2 linked regions of the Draconibacterium halophilum genome follow. The main gene of each other region encodes a partner of the protein of the gene in region 2 in a complex. Links are inferred from orthologs where the notes say so. Each region holds a gene or a part of one and is shown on either strand. Other genes may lie near its edges.

Evidence for each region.
Region 1: holA (region 2) and G0Q07_RS08625 share a complex: the UniProt entries of both Bacillus subtilis proteins name them as parts of the DNA clamp loading complex. The link is inferred for Draconibacterium halophilum from one-to-one orthologs.

What each region holds. Positions count from the first base shown.
Region 1 is NZ_CP048409.1:2,144,952-2,149,326, reverse strand. The notes cover bases 1-2,831. They hold G0Q07_RS08625 (DNA polymerase III subunit gamma/tau), read right to left. Parts: upstream 2,053-2,831; coding sequence 949-2,052; downstream 1-948. Other genes in these bases: G0Q07_RS08620 (glutathione peroxidase), read left to right, coding at 2,342-2,831; G0Q07_RS08630 (hypothetical protein), read right to left, coding at 302-931; pdxH (pyridoxamine 5'-phosphate oxidase), read left to right, coding at 1-169. Also shown: more of G0Q07_RS08620, read left to right, coding at 2,832-2,872; G0Q07_RS08615 (hypothetical protein), read right to left, coding at 2,877-3,191; G0Q07_RS08610 (GOLPH3/VPS74 family protein), read right to left, coding at 3,197-3,868; G0Q07_RS08605 (threonine aldolase family protein), read left to right, coding at 3,933-4,375. UniProt on the Bacillus subtilis protein: Part of the beta sliding clamp loading complex, which hydrolyzes ATP to load the beta clamp onto primed DNA to form the DNA replication pre-initiation complex.
Region 2 is NZ_CP048409.1:3,205,684-3,216,414, reverse strand. The notes cover bases 3,411-6,294. They hold holA (DNA polymerase III subunit delta), read right to left. Parts: upstream 5,412-6,294; coding sequence 4,410-5,411; downstream 3,411-4,409. Other genes in these bases: G0Q07_RS12885 (AMP nucleosidase), read right to left, coding at 5,413-6,183; G0Q07_RS21085 (rhomboid family intramembrane serine protease), read right to left, coding at 3,800-4,153; G0Q07_RS12900 (aminotransferase class IV), read right to left, coding at 3,411-3,796. Also shown: pruA (L-glutamate gamma-semialdehyde dehydrogenase), read left to right, coding at 192-1,829; G0Q07_RS12910 (FtsB family cell division protein), read left to right, coding at 1,930-2,238; G0Q07_RS12905 (YqgE/AlgH family protein), read left to right, coding at 2,363-2,953; more of G0Q07_RS12900, read right to left, coding at 2,960-3,410; G0Q07_RS12880 (type I restriction enzyme HsdR N-terminal domain-containing protein), read left to right, coding at 6,484-6,924; G0Q07_RS12875 (GNAT family N-acetyltransferase), read right to left, coding at 7,075-7,602; G0Q07_RS12870 (glycosyltransferase family 2 protein), read right to left, coding at 7,622-9,577; recombination mediator RecR, read right to left, coding at 9,724-10,350. UniProt on the Bacillus subtilis protein: Part of the beta sliding clamp loading complex, which hydrolyzes ATP to load the beta clamp onto primed DNA to form the DNA replication pre-initiation complex.

The DNA of each region.
Region 1 (4,375 bases), 1.1 Mb from region 2 along the record:
ACAAAACGCTTTCAAAGGAGAGCATCCTGAATGTCCTGAAAATTGGGGTGGTTACCTGGTTTGTCCGGTACGAATAGAGTTTTGGCAAGGCCGCGAAAGCCGTCTACACGACAGAATTGTTTATGAGCTTGTTGAAAAGGAATGGAAGATTAAACGCTTGTCGCCCTAATGTTAAGTCAGGCCTTAAATATTAAGTATGTCATTCCGAACTTGTTTCGGAATCTTCATTATTTAAAAGATGCTGAAATAAATTCAGCATGACGCTTCTCAGTTAAATAGTTGACCTGGCACTGGCTTTCTTTTAAAAATCAAGGTTTAAAGTGCGTTTCAATAAAGCCAGGTTTGGATTTTTTTTGGCCATTTCCTGGTACTTTTCAATATCCGAATAGATCACTTTCTCCCGCTTTATATCGGCAACAACCGTTTTTAGATTAATCTTCGAGTTGTGTAATTCTTTCCGCAAATAAGAAATCAATTCCGGTTTTACATTTACCAGAAGTTCATCCTGAATTCGGTTATCAACTTCCAATAACAAAGTCCAGTCTTCCTGAATTTTTGGCAACAATGACAAGGTAGCTTTTAAACTCGGGCGGTCGTCCAGTCGCGGTAAAAATGCTTTCCACTTTTCTTCCAGCTGTTCTGCTGTAAAAGGCTCAGTTTCATCCGCCTTCGAATACAACTTAAATTGTTCTTTGGCCGACATTTGTTTTTTCTCATCATCAAAATCGCCTTTCAAAGCTCTCTTTATCGACGTTGTACCAAGCCCTCGGCCCGAACGTTTTACTAATCTTTTTGGTGGAGTTGCGGGTGCAGAACTTACTGATTTTTCCTGTGGAGTATTTTGTTGCGGCGGATTTACCGGCTCACTTTTAGGTTTTGCTCCAACACTTTCTTCCGGCAGATCTTTGCCCGAAAAAATGGGCTCCAGCATGTCTTCCTGACCTTCAACTATTTTTTTTTTAAGGTTAGCTGCGCTATCCGAATCAATGCCAGTTCAATGAGTAGTCGTTTATTTTGGCTCGTTTTGTACTGTATATCGCAGGCATTTGCAATTTGCATGGCATCAAGCAGAAAGTCGCTCTCGGCAGATGTAGCCTGTGTGCGGTAGCGTTCTTTTATATCGCCACCAACTTCCAGCAGTTGTATCGTTACAGGATCTTTACAAACTAACAGATCCCGGAAATGGCTACTCAAACCGGTTATAAAATGATGCCCATCAAAACCGTGGCTCAGAATGTCGTTAAAAATTACCATCACCTCGGCAACATTGTTTTTCAAGAACTCGTCAACCAAACGGAAATAGTAATCGTAATCCAACACATTCAGGTTGGTAATCACATCCTGATACGTGATCTTTTTCCCCGAGAAACTTACAATCTGGTCGAAAATTGAAAGTGCATCGCGCATAGCACCATCGGCTTTTTGCGCAATAATATTCAACCCTTCGCCTTCCACGTCAACATTTTCGCTTTTGGCCACATATTCCAAATGATCCGAAATATCAGAAACGCCAATTCGGTTAAAATCAAAGATCTGGCAACGTGAAAGAATCGTTGGTATGATCTTATGTTTTTCGGTTGTTGCCAAAATAAATATGGCATGTTTTGGCGGCTCTTCAAGCGTTTTCAGAAAGGCGTTAAAAGCCTGCGACGACAACATGTGAACCTCATCGATTATATACACGCTGTACTTCCCCATTTGTGGCGGCACCCGTACCTGATCGGTTAGATTTCTAATATCATCAACCGAGTTGTTCGAGGCGGCATCTAATTCGTGAATATTAAACGAACGGCTACTGTTAAACGATGAACACGACTCGCATTCGTTGCAAGCTTCGGTAGCGTTGGTAAGGTTTGTGCAATTTATTGTCTTGGCAAAAATACGTGCACATGTAGTTTTCCCAACCCCTCGCGGTCCGCAAAACAAATAGGCATGCGCCAACTGATTGCTCTTAATAGCATTTTTTAGCGTATTGGTAATCGATGCTTGTGCTACAACCGTCTGAAACGAGTCCGGTCGGTATTTTCGTGCTGATACAATAAAATTCTCCATATTCACTTTAGAAGTTGACCAAAGATAATTAAATATGGCTTTTTAGCAGCGTTTTTTTATTAACATCGAAAGTGGTATTTTTAGCCTGATTAAATGAATTAATCATCCATTGGGCTGACGAAATAATTGAAATACAATTATTTGTCAGGGCTAACCTTGACATTGAAAATCATCGAATTGATTTCTCTCAGTAACATATCCTACTGATTTTCAATCGTCAACACATTGTGTGAAAAATTTGAAGAATTTTTCAGGTTAGAACCATTTGATAGTGAAAAACTTAATAAAAATGAGAAATTATATCTTTTTCGTTCTCTTCTTCTGCACCACTACTGTTTTGGCTCAATATAAAACATTGCACGACTTTTCGGCCCGAACAATTGAAGGCGACACTTTACATTTTTCGAGCCTGGCAGGCAAGAAAGTACTTGTGGTAAATACGGCTTCGGAATGCATGTTAACACCACAATACAAAAAGCTACAAGAACTGTACGAAGAATATGGCGGCGACGATTTTGAAATTGTTGCTTTTCCGTGTAACGACTTTGGGAAACAGGAGCCGGGAGACAATAAAACGATCAAGGAATTTTGTGCGCAATACGAAGTTAGTTTTACACTGATGGAAAAAATATCGATAAAAGAAAATCCTCCTCCGGTTTATCGGTGGTTGACAAACAGTGAAGAAAATGGAACACTCGATGCAAAAGTATGGTGGAATTTTCAGAAGTTTATGGTTGACGAAGAGGGAAATGTAGTTGATTTTTTAGGTCCTGCCACAAGTCCTTTAAGCAATAAATTAAAAGACTGGCTAAAGGAGTAGTATTTCACTTAAAGTACTTCCCGTGAGTTTTGGTTTTTGTCGGAATCTTTCCGTGAATGTTCCCTCCCCGCCATTCGGTTCTTCCACTTTTTTTATTAAATCGAATCGATTTTTTATCCTCTTTTCCAAATTCCTGCCTAAAATATTCATAACAATAAAGCGGAACAAAACCCACAAAAAAGACGAATAAACCGCCAATCATCCACGTGCGTGTATTAGTCGGGGTAAATAAATGTACGAACAAGGCAATCAATTCAACAAACAAAACACCCGGTCCGGTTATATACAGAATTATTTTTTTGAGCTTTTCCTTTTTCATAAATTCTATGTTGCAGCCGACGTTGCAGCAGCACTTGCAGCCACTGTAGCAGCAACAGCCTGCGATACAGCAATGGCTTCGGTAACTGCCCCCGACACCTTGTTTTCAACCATCATTTGTTTTAGCCGGGCTCTGGCTTGCTTCCGTTTTTTACGGTCTTGATAAATAAGCCTTAACAGCGCTGCCGGTTCTAAAAACGATAAAAAGATCAGTTCATCTTCGGCAGTTGTTCCTTTAAAAATCTGGCTATCAATTTCGGCTACCATCCTATACATCACCTGTTTGTTGACAACAACCGGTTTTTTCCATTTAAAAAACAAAAACTGCTTGTCTTCCAATCGTACCAAACGTTTCTCCATCAGTCCTTTTTGTACTTCGCTTCTAATGTGCTTTTGCGAGTAATTGAGTTTATTAATCCAGGTAGAAATCTTCTTTGGCGATTTTGCTTTACTCATTTTTTCCAGAACAAAACGATGCAATTTACTATCGGATTTAGTAGAAAGTACAACCACCCGTTTCCCTTCAAATTTAATTTTATTTTGAAGGTATAAATCCATTAATAGTGTGCCGATAACAACAAAATGCATTGCCGACACTGATCCCGATCGAATACCTCCTTTTTCGGGATGAATGCCAAGAAAATAAATCTTTTGAGCTAAAGGAATTGGCTGATTCATATAATTTTTAGTTTTTTCTTACTTAATTCGTAAGATAATTTTAATAAAGTTACAATTTTAAACGATGAATAAAGGATTTGCAAGCGATAACAATTCAGGAGTTCACCCGGCAATTTTAAAAGCAATGGAAGCCGCCAACCAGGGACACGTTGTTGGTTATGGCAACGACCCCTACACGGCAAAAGCCATCGATATTTTTAAGGAGAAGTTTGGTGCCGGCACCGAGGTGTTTTTTGTTTTTAACGGCACCGGGGCCAATGTGTTGAGTTTATCAACGCTTACCCAAAGTTATCATTCAATAATTTGCGCTGAGACGGCGCATATTCAGGAAGACGAATGTGGTGCGCCGGAGAAATTTACCGGCTGCAAACTAATTCCGGTTGAACCGGTGAATGGAAAAGTTACGCCCGAAGCGGTGCTGCCCCATTTAAAGGGTTTTGATTTTGAACACCACTCGCAACCCAAAGTAATTTCAATTTCGCAGGTAACTGAAATGGGAACCGTGTA
Region 2 (10,731 bases):
CAAAATGGGAATTTGTAAACCTGATTTTTGTTTTGTTTTCCGTTTTATTCCTTCTAATAGTTTGGCTATAAGTAGGTTGGTTTTAGTCGAATTTTCTGTTCATGATTTTTGTTATGCTTTTAAAAAATGCGATTATTTAGTTTTGCATAAAACAGAACTGAAGAATTACAAACGATAAATAGTACAGAATTATGCCAAAAGGAAATTACAACGTGCCGGTTGCTAAAAACGAACCGGTTTTGAGTCATGCTCCGGGAACTCCGGAAAGAGCAGAACTGCAAGCTAAATTGCAGGAGTTACGTTCGGAAGAACTCGATCAGCCGATGGTGATTGGTGGAAAAGAGGTTTATACCGACAGAAAAGTAAGGATGTTCCCTCCACATGAAATTGCGCATACTTTAGGCTATTTCAACCAGGGCGATGCTAGTCATGTTGAAATGGCTATTGATGCAGCTTTAGAAGCCAGAGAATGCTGGGCAAATATGTCGTGGCAACACCGGGCGTCCATTTTCCTGAAAGCTGCCGATCTTTTGGCAGGGCCATATCGTGCAAAAATCAATGCTGCATCGATGCTGGGACAATCAAAAAATGCTTTCCAGGCAGAAATTGACGCTGCTTGTGAGTTCGCCGATTTTTTGCGTTTTGGAGTTCAGGTGATGACCGAGATTTACAAAATCCAACCCGAGTCGGCAAAAGGTATCTGGAATTACAACGAGTACCGTCCACTTGAAGGTTTTGTATTCGCATTGACTCCGTTCAATTTTACATCTATCGCCGGTAATCTTCCTGCAGCTCCTGCTATGATGGGTAACGTGGCTGTTTGGAAACCATCGAAAACGGCAGTTTATTCGGCCGGGGTAATAATGGAGATCTTTAAAGAAGCCGGTTTGCCAGATGGTGTTATTAACCTGGTTTACGCTTCTGGTCCTGTTGCTGCTGAAACTGTACTTACTCACCCTGAGTTTGCGGGTATTCATTTCACCGGTTCAACTGCCGTATTCCAAAGCATTTGGAAAACGATTGGTGAGAATATTTATAAATACAAATCATATCCACGTATCGTTGGTGAGACTGGTGGTAAAGACTTTATTTTTGCCGATAACACAGCAAAAAAACGCGAATTGGCGATTGCCATGTTGCGTGGTGCGTTCGAATATCAAGGACAAAAATGTTCGGCAGCGTCAAGATGCTATGTTCCGGCAAGTATCTGGCCTGAAGTAAAAGAGATTTTTGGTGCTGAGCTGGCTACCGTAAAAATGGGACCACCAGAAGATTTTACCAACTTTGTAAATGCCGTTATCGACGAATCATCGTTTGATAAACTGAAAGGATTCATCGACCGTGCAAAAGACGATGAAGATGCTGAAGTAATTTTTGGCGGAAACTGCGATAAATCAGTTGGTTATTTTGTTGAACCAACAGTTATTCTGGCTAAAAAACCAGATTACATTACCATGCAGGAAGAGTTGTTTGGTCCGGTTCTTACCGTTTATGTTTACGAAGACGAAGACATGGATGCAACATTAGATCTGTTGGATAAAACATCGATATATGCACTTACCGGTGCTGTTTGGTCGCAAAACCGTTACAATATTGAGAAGATTGCCAAACGTTTGGAAAACTGTGCCGGTAACTTCTACATTAACGACAAGCCTACCGGAGCCGTTGTTGGGCAACAACCATTTGGCGGCGCTCGTGGTTCGGGTACCGACGATAAAGCAGGTTCTATTTTTAACATGCTTCGCTGGACAGCGATTCGTACCATTAAAGAAACTTTTGTACCACCAGTAAATTATACCTATCCGAACTTTCAACCGGATAATGAATAAATATTAAGGTTATGCTGTTGAAAAAGAGGGATCGGAATTATTCGATTCCTCTTTTTTTTGATGGCGAAAGATTCTACTTTTGTAACAACATTAGGAAAACATGAAGAAAGAAATATTCCAATCCGGATTTTTTAAAAGTATAGGGAATAAGTTTGTTATTGCATTTATTCTTTTTGCAGTCTGGATTATATTTTTTGATGAGAATAGCATTGTTGCTCATGTAAAAAGCAAACGTCAACTAAACGAATTGAAGCAGCAAAAAGAGTATTATCAGGAACGGATTGTATCTGACAGGCAAAAACTTGAGGACCTGAATAAAGGCAAAAAGGAATTGGAAAAATTTGCTCGCGAACAGTACCACATGTCGAAACCTGATGAAGATGTTTTTATTGTTATTGAAGAAGAGTAGGTAAGATCTTTTGTAAACAATACTTTTCTCCAAATAGAACAATCTGTTAATAAATGCGTTACAAAGTAGTGTGAGATTCAGGGCTATTTGATAGCCAGTATAATTTTCTTATATTGCTTTTAGAATGAACGAAAATCTAGACATATTCAAAATAAAGTCAAACAATATTGCACCACAAAAGGGGCGTATTTTGATTGCCGAACCATTTTTGGCTGGTAATTATTTCAATCGTTCTGTGGTATTTTTGGTTGCCTACAGCAAAAAAGGAGCAGTGGGTTTTATCTTGAATAAGAAGGTGGATTTTCCGGTGCAGGATATTTTTCCCGATTTTCCTGATTTTAATGCCGACGTTTATTTAGGGGGGCCTGTTTCTACGGATTCGGTGTATTTTATTCATAGACTGGGCGATAAACTTCCGGGTAGCATTCATGTGATGGGTGACCTTTACTGGGGTGGCGATTTTGAGGTGTTGAAGAGAGACATTCGAAACGGAACGATAAATTCATCAGATATCCGTTTTTTTCTGGGGTATTCAGGTTGGGACAGTGGCCAGTTAAAGGAGGAATTAAAAGAAGATTCGTGGCTGGTAACTGATGTGGAACAGAACGAAGTAATGAAAGATTTGAGTGAAGCTTCGTGGTTCGATTTTGTGAAAAAGGCTGGTAATCGCTATTCAGTGTGGGAGAATTTCCCTGAAAACCCGGCACTTAACTAATTGTTTTCATTTCTGTTTTTCAACTTTCTTTTCTAAAAAGTTATTCAAAGCAGTATAAACCTGATCCGTGAATTCATGAACATATCGTCGGTTTTCAAAGCCTAAAGCCCATTGAATTCCTTGCACCTCGGAAGCAAAGAATACTTCATCCATCTGCCGTAATTGTTTTATTTCAATATCATCTGTTTCTACCACTTTCATATTCATTTCTTTGGCCAGTCGAATTATTAACGGTCGAATAACGTCGGTGTAACAACCTGTTTCTGTTGATGGCGTAAAAAGTACATCCGCTTTTACCATAAAAAGGTTTGCAGCAATACCTTCACAGGCTACGTCGTTTTCATTTAAAATAACTGCAGCCGGCTTTGTGTCATCCTTAAATTCTGCACTTATTTGTTCCCATAATGTTGCTTTGGCAAACCGCGAGTTGTTGTTAAGAGAATGGCTTAACAGTTTCAAATCGGAAATATTGATTAGAAATCCCTTCTTATTTATTTGGAAATCGAAACGTTCAAACGCTCTGCTGGTTATCAGGTAGTCGATTTTTTCTTGAGTAATAAAAAACTGAAAAGTGATCTGCCCGGTTCTGTAAAAACGATTTTTATTCAACATCCGCTTTGTCAGTCTGAATAATTCGCGATGGTTTTTAAACAAATCAGGAACTTTGTGCCCGAGCATTTTTAGCTCTTGTTCAACTATTTCCATATTTTCGTAAAGCATCGGAATGCCTCCAAATCCAAACCAGATGCTGTGTTTATGCACATCGGGAGTGTTTGACAGGAAGGGGGTAAGATTGGCTTCTGCTTCCTTAAGAATATGATTATTTGCCAGAATGTAGGCCATAGACTACAGAAACGAAAATAACTGATCGATAAAACGGCTGAATAATTCCGGTTTTAGCAGGATAGGAAAAACGAATCCAAAAACTGCGCCTAAAAAGTGTGCGTCGTGCGCCACATTGTCGGATTGTCGTTTACTCATTTGGTAGGAGTAAAAAAGGTAGCCGGCAGCAAACAGAATGCCGGGTATGGGAAGAATTGCAAATAAATATAATGGCTCCCAGGGCTGAAAAAATATGGTTGCAAACAGCACCGCAGAAACAGCTCCGGAAGCACCAACAGCATTGTAATAGTAGTTGTCTTTATGTTTGATAAGGCTCCAGATATTGGAGGCAAAAATGCCACCAAAATAAAGAAGCAAAAATAAGCCGTTGCTTTACTCCCAAAGTAGTATCCAAAATAAACGACTGTGTTTCTTCCAAAAAAATAGAGGACCAACATATTTACGCCAAGATGCGCCCAGCTGGCATGAACAAAGGCGTGGCTCACCAAACGGTAGTATTCTTTCCGGTGAATAATTTGTGCAGCGTTAAACTGTAGCTTTGCCGACAACTCGCGGTTTTGAAAGGCAATGTATGATATTACGGCAGTAATACCGATGATAAACCAAACTATCATTAGTGTAAAATTTTATAGATCATTTCTTTTTGTAACTCTCCGGTTTCAACCATTGTAGAAACGTTAAAACCCTTGCTTTTCATGTCGTAATCGCGCAAAATACCCATAATTTCGTAAAGCTTGGTGGGGGAGTAGCGCTTAGCTGCCGAAACATAATCTTTCACAAAGAACGGATGAACTCGAAGCTCGGCGGCAACATTTCGTTCCGATTTATTTTTAATGAAATGATAAGTAAACAGTTTTGAAAAATAGAAATACAACCCGGCAACGGTTTTCTGAATTGGGTTTAACGTTGAATTTGCACCAAAATAATTGATGATTCGGTTGGCTTTTAACACATTCTTTTCGCCCAGTGCATTCTGAAGCTCGAGGATATTAAACTCTTTGCTTAATCCAATATTTTTCTCGATATGATCGGGTGTAATTTTGTTGGTATCTTTAACGGCAATTACCAGTTTGTTTAGTTCGTTGGCAATTTTGCTTAAATCTGTTCCCAAATACGAGGTGAGCAATAACGCTGCCTGGGGAGTAATGGTGTAATTGTGGCTTTTCAGGTAGCTGTCAATCCAGCCCGGTATTTTGTTTTCGTAAAGTTTTTTTGATGTGAACAGCACACCATTCTTTTTTATTGCCTTGGCGAGTTTAGTTCTCGAATCGAGGTTTTTATACTTATAGGCCAATACCAATATTGTTGAAGCCAGTGGTTTTTCTGCGTACGATAGCAAGGTGTCTATTTTGCTCAGGCTTTGTGCTTCTTTCACAATAATTACCTGTTTGTCTGACATCATCGGGAATCGCATTGATGCTTCAGCAATTGTTATCGGATCAGAATCTTTTCCATAAAAAATAGTTTGGTTAAATCCTTTCTCTGCATCGCTAAGTACTTTGTCTTCAATGTAATCCGAGATTTGATCAATGAAATAAGCTTCTTCACCCTGTAGTAAATAAATGGGGTGGTAGATGCCTTTTTTTAGGTTGTGTAGTATGTCGATATACTCCATTCTAGAATCGTAAGTGTTTTACAGAAAGACCGTTGTTTTTTATTTCCAGCAACGCATCAATACCGGCCTGTATATGTCTTTCTACATACGAAGAAGAAACATATTTATCGCTTTTGTCGGTTTTTACGCCGGTCGATATCATGGGCTGATCGGAAACCAATAACAAAACTCCGGTTGGTATTTGATTGGCAAAACCGACGGTGAACAGGGTTGCTGTTTCCATATCTACGGCCATTGCCCGTGTTCTTTTGAGGTATTTTTTAAAACGAGTGTCGTATTCCCACACGCGGCGGTTGGTAGTAAAAACAACGCCGGTCCAGTAATCCTGCTCCGAATTCCTAAGAATATGTGAAACGGCACGTTGCAGGTTAAACGCCGGAAGTGCCGGAACTTCAGGCGGCAGGTAATCGTCTGATGTACCATCACTACGGATGGCGGCAATTGGAAGGATAAGATCGCCCAGCTGGTTTTTCTTTTTTAATCCTCCACATTTTCCCAGGAAAAGAACTGCCTTTGGATGTATGGCTCCCAAAAGATCCATTATTGTCGCAGCATTTGGGCTGCCCATTCCAAAGTTAATCATTGTTATGCCTTCGGCAGTTGCACTGGGCATGTTCTTGTCGGCGCCTTCAACCGGAACCTCAAACTTGCGTGCAAATCGTTCAATATAATCCTGAAAGTTGGTGAGTAAAATATACTTACCCAATTCATCAAGCTTTTTGCCGGTATACCTCGGAAGCCAGTTTTCAACAATATCTTTTTTAGTCTTCATACGCTGAATTATTCTACCTTTGAACAAATAGGAATACTTTTGGTTTTAAGGCGAACACAAATGTACATTTTTAGTGCTCGCCAGCCAAGTTGAGTTAGCCTGATTAATTCATAAAAATGAATTAAACACCCATAGGGCTGACGAAATAATTAAAAAATAATTATTTGTCAGGGTTAACCTTGATATTAAAAATCTTTAGCTTGATGTAATTAAAACACATATCTTGCAGATTTTCAATCGTCAACACAATGTGTTGAAAATTTTATAAATTTTTTAGGTTAATAAGTTATTGAGAAGATTATGTACAAACTGAATTTGCCGGAATATACTTTTCGAACAAAAACAGAAAATACAAAAACATTGATATTTGATTCGATACGGAAAAAGTTCGTTGTGCTGACGCCGGAAGAATGGGTCCGCCAGAATTTTATTCAATATTTGATTAAGGAAAAGAACTATCCACAGAATTTTATGGCCGTGGAAAAGCAGGTAAAAGTAAACAGGCTACAACGTCGTTTCGATTTACTTATCTACCAGCGAAACGGTACTCCGCATTTGATTGCTGAATTAAAAGCCCCGAATGTAAAAATTACCCAGGATGCTTTTGATCAGGTGGTGCGCTACAACATGGCTTTGCGTGTTGAAAGGGTAGTGGTGTCGAATGGAATGCAGCATTTTGCCTGCGAGATTGATTATGAAAAGAACAGCTATTCGTTTTTAAAGGAAATTCCAGCTTTTTAGTAGTCTAAAGTCAATTATATCAATTCGTTCTGTCCTACTGAATTCATTTCAGCATCTCTTCGTTAAAATAGATTCCGAAACAAGTTCGGAATGACGTGCCTGAACCCTAAAGTATTATTTTAAAAGATGAGGTAGACTAATCGAAGAACCTTACCCCAAAAACTTTTGATAAAACAACTCATCTTTCCAACCGGAAAAGGTTTTTATCCAGTCTTTTTTTGTGCCACTGCGCGTAAATCCCGATTTCTCGAACAACTGAATGCTTCCCCAGTTGTCGGAACTAATGTTGGCATACAATTGTTTCAATCCAAGAATTTCAAAGGAGTAACCTGATAAAGCGTTGAGAGCATCGCTGGCATATCCTTTTTTTCGGTCTTCGTTTTTGTGTATGAGTATACCAACTCCGGCGCGCATGTGAAAAGGTTCAAAATCAAACAGGTCAACTGCGCCAACAGGTTTTTTGTCTGCCGTTTCAATAACCAGACGTAGCTGTTTTGTTTCGTAAATATCCTTGGCTGATTCTAACAGGTATTGGGCAAGAATATGTTTTGAAAAGGGTGTTTTTGTATTGCTGACTTCCCAAATCTCGGTGTTGTTTTCCCATTGATATAACAGGTCAATATCTTCCGGTTCCAGGGGCCGAAGTATAACTTTCCCAAAGCTTAGCTTTTCCTTCATATTCTTTGTCTTTTAATAATTACCTGTCCATTTTTTTCCAGGCTTTCAACAAAAGTTCAATGTCTGACAATAAGTTGTAGTCTTTAGCATACAACCTGTTTAGCTGAACAGACTTTTCTTTATCGAACTGCATTCCGGGAAACCTATCTCCGGGATTTAAAATCCCATCTTTTATTGATGGAAGTTTACTCTCTGCAACTACTCCCGGAATATAGCCGATCCAGGATCTTTTTCCTATAATCACCCGGAAAATGTTTTTTATGAAATTTCTTTTTTTTGTGATAAACCAGATTAAAACCGGGCTCAGGCATAAAATCAAAAATGCTGTAACCAGATCGAGCAATCGTTTTTTACGTTTATTGGCTGATTTTGAAATGGCGTTGAGGTTAACAACATAAAGGTCGCCAGCAGTATGTATAGAGTTACTCCCAATGATACTGGCGCTTTCCGGGGGGGCAATTTTGTAATCGATATCCAAACGGCTTAAATCAAGCATTGCTTTAATGATATCGGCAGAGCTGATGTTTTCCGCACAAAAAACAATTTCATCAATACGGTTAATACGGATGATTTCTTCCAGCTGGCTTAACTCGCCCATATAATTTTGGCCTTTATCGCTATTGTCGAGTGCAATAAAACCCGCCATTTGCGATCTTATCCGTGTTTCTTCCAGAATTTTCTGAACACGGCGTGCTTCTTTCGAATGCCCTACAATTGCAATCTTTCGGGTGCGCTGCGAGTAGATTCTGAAATCGCTTAGTTTGAGTGCGTGCCCCAGTAAACGGTAAGCAATCAGCACTATCGCTGACCATGCGGTTCCCAATAAAATCAATGCACGCGAAAACCGGAATTTTTCATCAACCAGCGAATAGGCTAACAGCAGGGATATGAGTCCCCACAAAATGCCCCGGCCTACTTTGTAAATGCTCACGGGTTTTTTGTATCCTCCTGAAAATAAAATACCAAAAAGGAAAAACATACTATAAACCGGTACTACAAACTGCATAAATTGCGGCGGATAGTAATCGGGTTGATGAAACTGAAATTGTTCCCAAAAGGGCGTGATCAGCCAAAATCCGGCAAAAATCAGCAACGCATCTGCTAGCGGCAGATAAATCTTCTGCATAATACGTTTTGTGGCCGAAAGTAGTGCCCGAAAATAAATGGCCAGGTGAATTAAAAGCGCAAAGACACTTGCTTTTCTTCCCGAAAAATGTTTGCGGGCAAAAATTACCATGGCATTGTAAAATACCTTTACGTAATTCAGCGAGCCCTTTTTTGTGCTTTCTCCTTTGTAATGAATGATGGTCGTTTTGGGGTAATAATAATTTTTATATCCTCCCTTTTGAATACGATAGGAGAGATCGATGTCTTCGCCATACATAAAAAAGGTTTCGTCGAGCAAACCAACTTCGTCAAGTGCCGATTTGCGCAGCAACATAAAAGCACCAGCCAGTACATCAATTTCATGAACCTCGTTTTTGTCGAGGTAGGAGAGGTGGTATTTTCCAAATTTATGAGACATGGGAAATAGCCTCGAAAGCCCAAACATTTTGTAAAACGCCACCCAGGGTGTTGGCAATCCTCGTTTTGATTCCGGCAGGAAAACACCTTTTCCATCAATCATTTTTACGCCTAGTCCACCAGCTTCAGGGTGTGCTTCCATAAAGGAAAGCACTTTTTCAAAAGTATCTTCCTCAACAACGGTATCCGGATTCAGCAACAATACGTATTTCCCTTTAGCCTGCTGAATAGCCTGGTTATTGGCGCGCGAAAAACCTACATTTTCGGTGTTTTGGATGAATGTAACATCCGGGAATTTTTCATTGATAAGTTGTGCGGAGCCGTCAACCGAGTTGTTATCAACAACAAAAACTTCGGCTTGTACATTCTTTAGCGCCTTCTCGACGGAGTGGAGGCATTGTTCCACAAAATGCTTTACGTTATAGTTGACAATAACAATTGAAATATCCATCTTTCAGAGCGGGCGTTTTCGAATAGACTGGCTTTAATAAAATGTTGCCAGCCCGGGAAAACGACTTTTATAGTTGCTAAATATCGTTTCTCAAATGTAAGGTTTCCTTTTCATAACGAAAAAAATCCGGCATTCTGATGTGTGATTTATTTTCCAAGCGAACTTTCGAAAGGAACACGATTCATTAACGAGCGGCCAAGCGTAATTTCATCGGTGTATTCCAGCTCGTCGCCAATGGAAACACCCCGTGCCAGTGTGGAGATTTTTACTTCTTTGCCTTTTAGTTTTCGGTAAATATAGAAATTGGTAGTATCGCCTTCCATTGTTGTTGACAGTGCAAGGATAATTTCAATAACCTGTCCTGAGTTAATTCGTTCTATCAGTGAGTCAATTTCCAGTTCAGCAGGGCCAATGCCATCCATCGGCGAAATTATTCCTCCCAGCACGTGGTAAAGCCCATTAAACTGGTGGGTATTTTCAACCGACATTACATCGCGGATATTTTCAACTACACAAATTACACTGTCGTTTCGCGAAGGATTTGAACAGATCTGGCAAGTTTCGCTATCCGAAATATTATGGCACACCTTGCAGTGTTTTATTTCGTTTCTTAATTGAATCAGGCTGTTCCCGAATGAATTTACCTCTTCCTTATCTTGTCGTAGAAGATGTAGAACCAGTCGTAATGCACTTTTTCGCCCAATGCCGGGCAGTTTCGAGAATTCGTTAACCGCATTTTCCAGTAAGCGCGATGGATATTTATCGATGTTCATAAAAACCTGAGTTCGATTTTAAAATATTTTCACAGAAAGACATAATTACGTCAGGTTTGCATTTAAAATGCTGCAGGAATAACGGGTTATTTCAATAAATTTTAAATGCGAAGATGGCGTGAGAAGGACTTTCATTTCATGCTTTGCTCTTTTTGCCATAAACTTACTCCAATTTTCTCGAATTATCCCGATAGTTCTTCGAAAACCGGTGAAAGTTTCTGACTAAAAATAGCGAAAGCTGTGAGTTATTTTAAAGTCGAACTCAGGTTAATAACAAAAATAGTGTTGAATTTTAAAATACGACACCAGAAAACAAATTTTCATAAAGAGATATTTGTTTATCGTACTTTCCTCGATGAATATGTTGCTAGAAAACCTAAA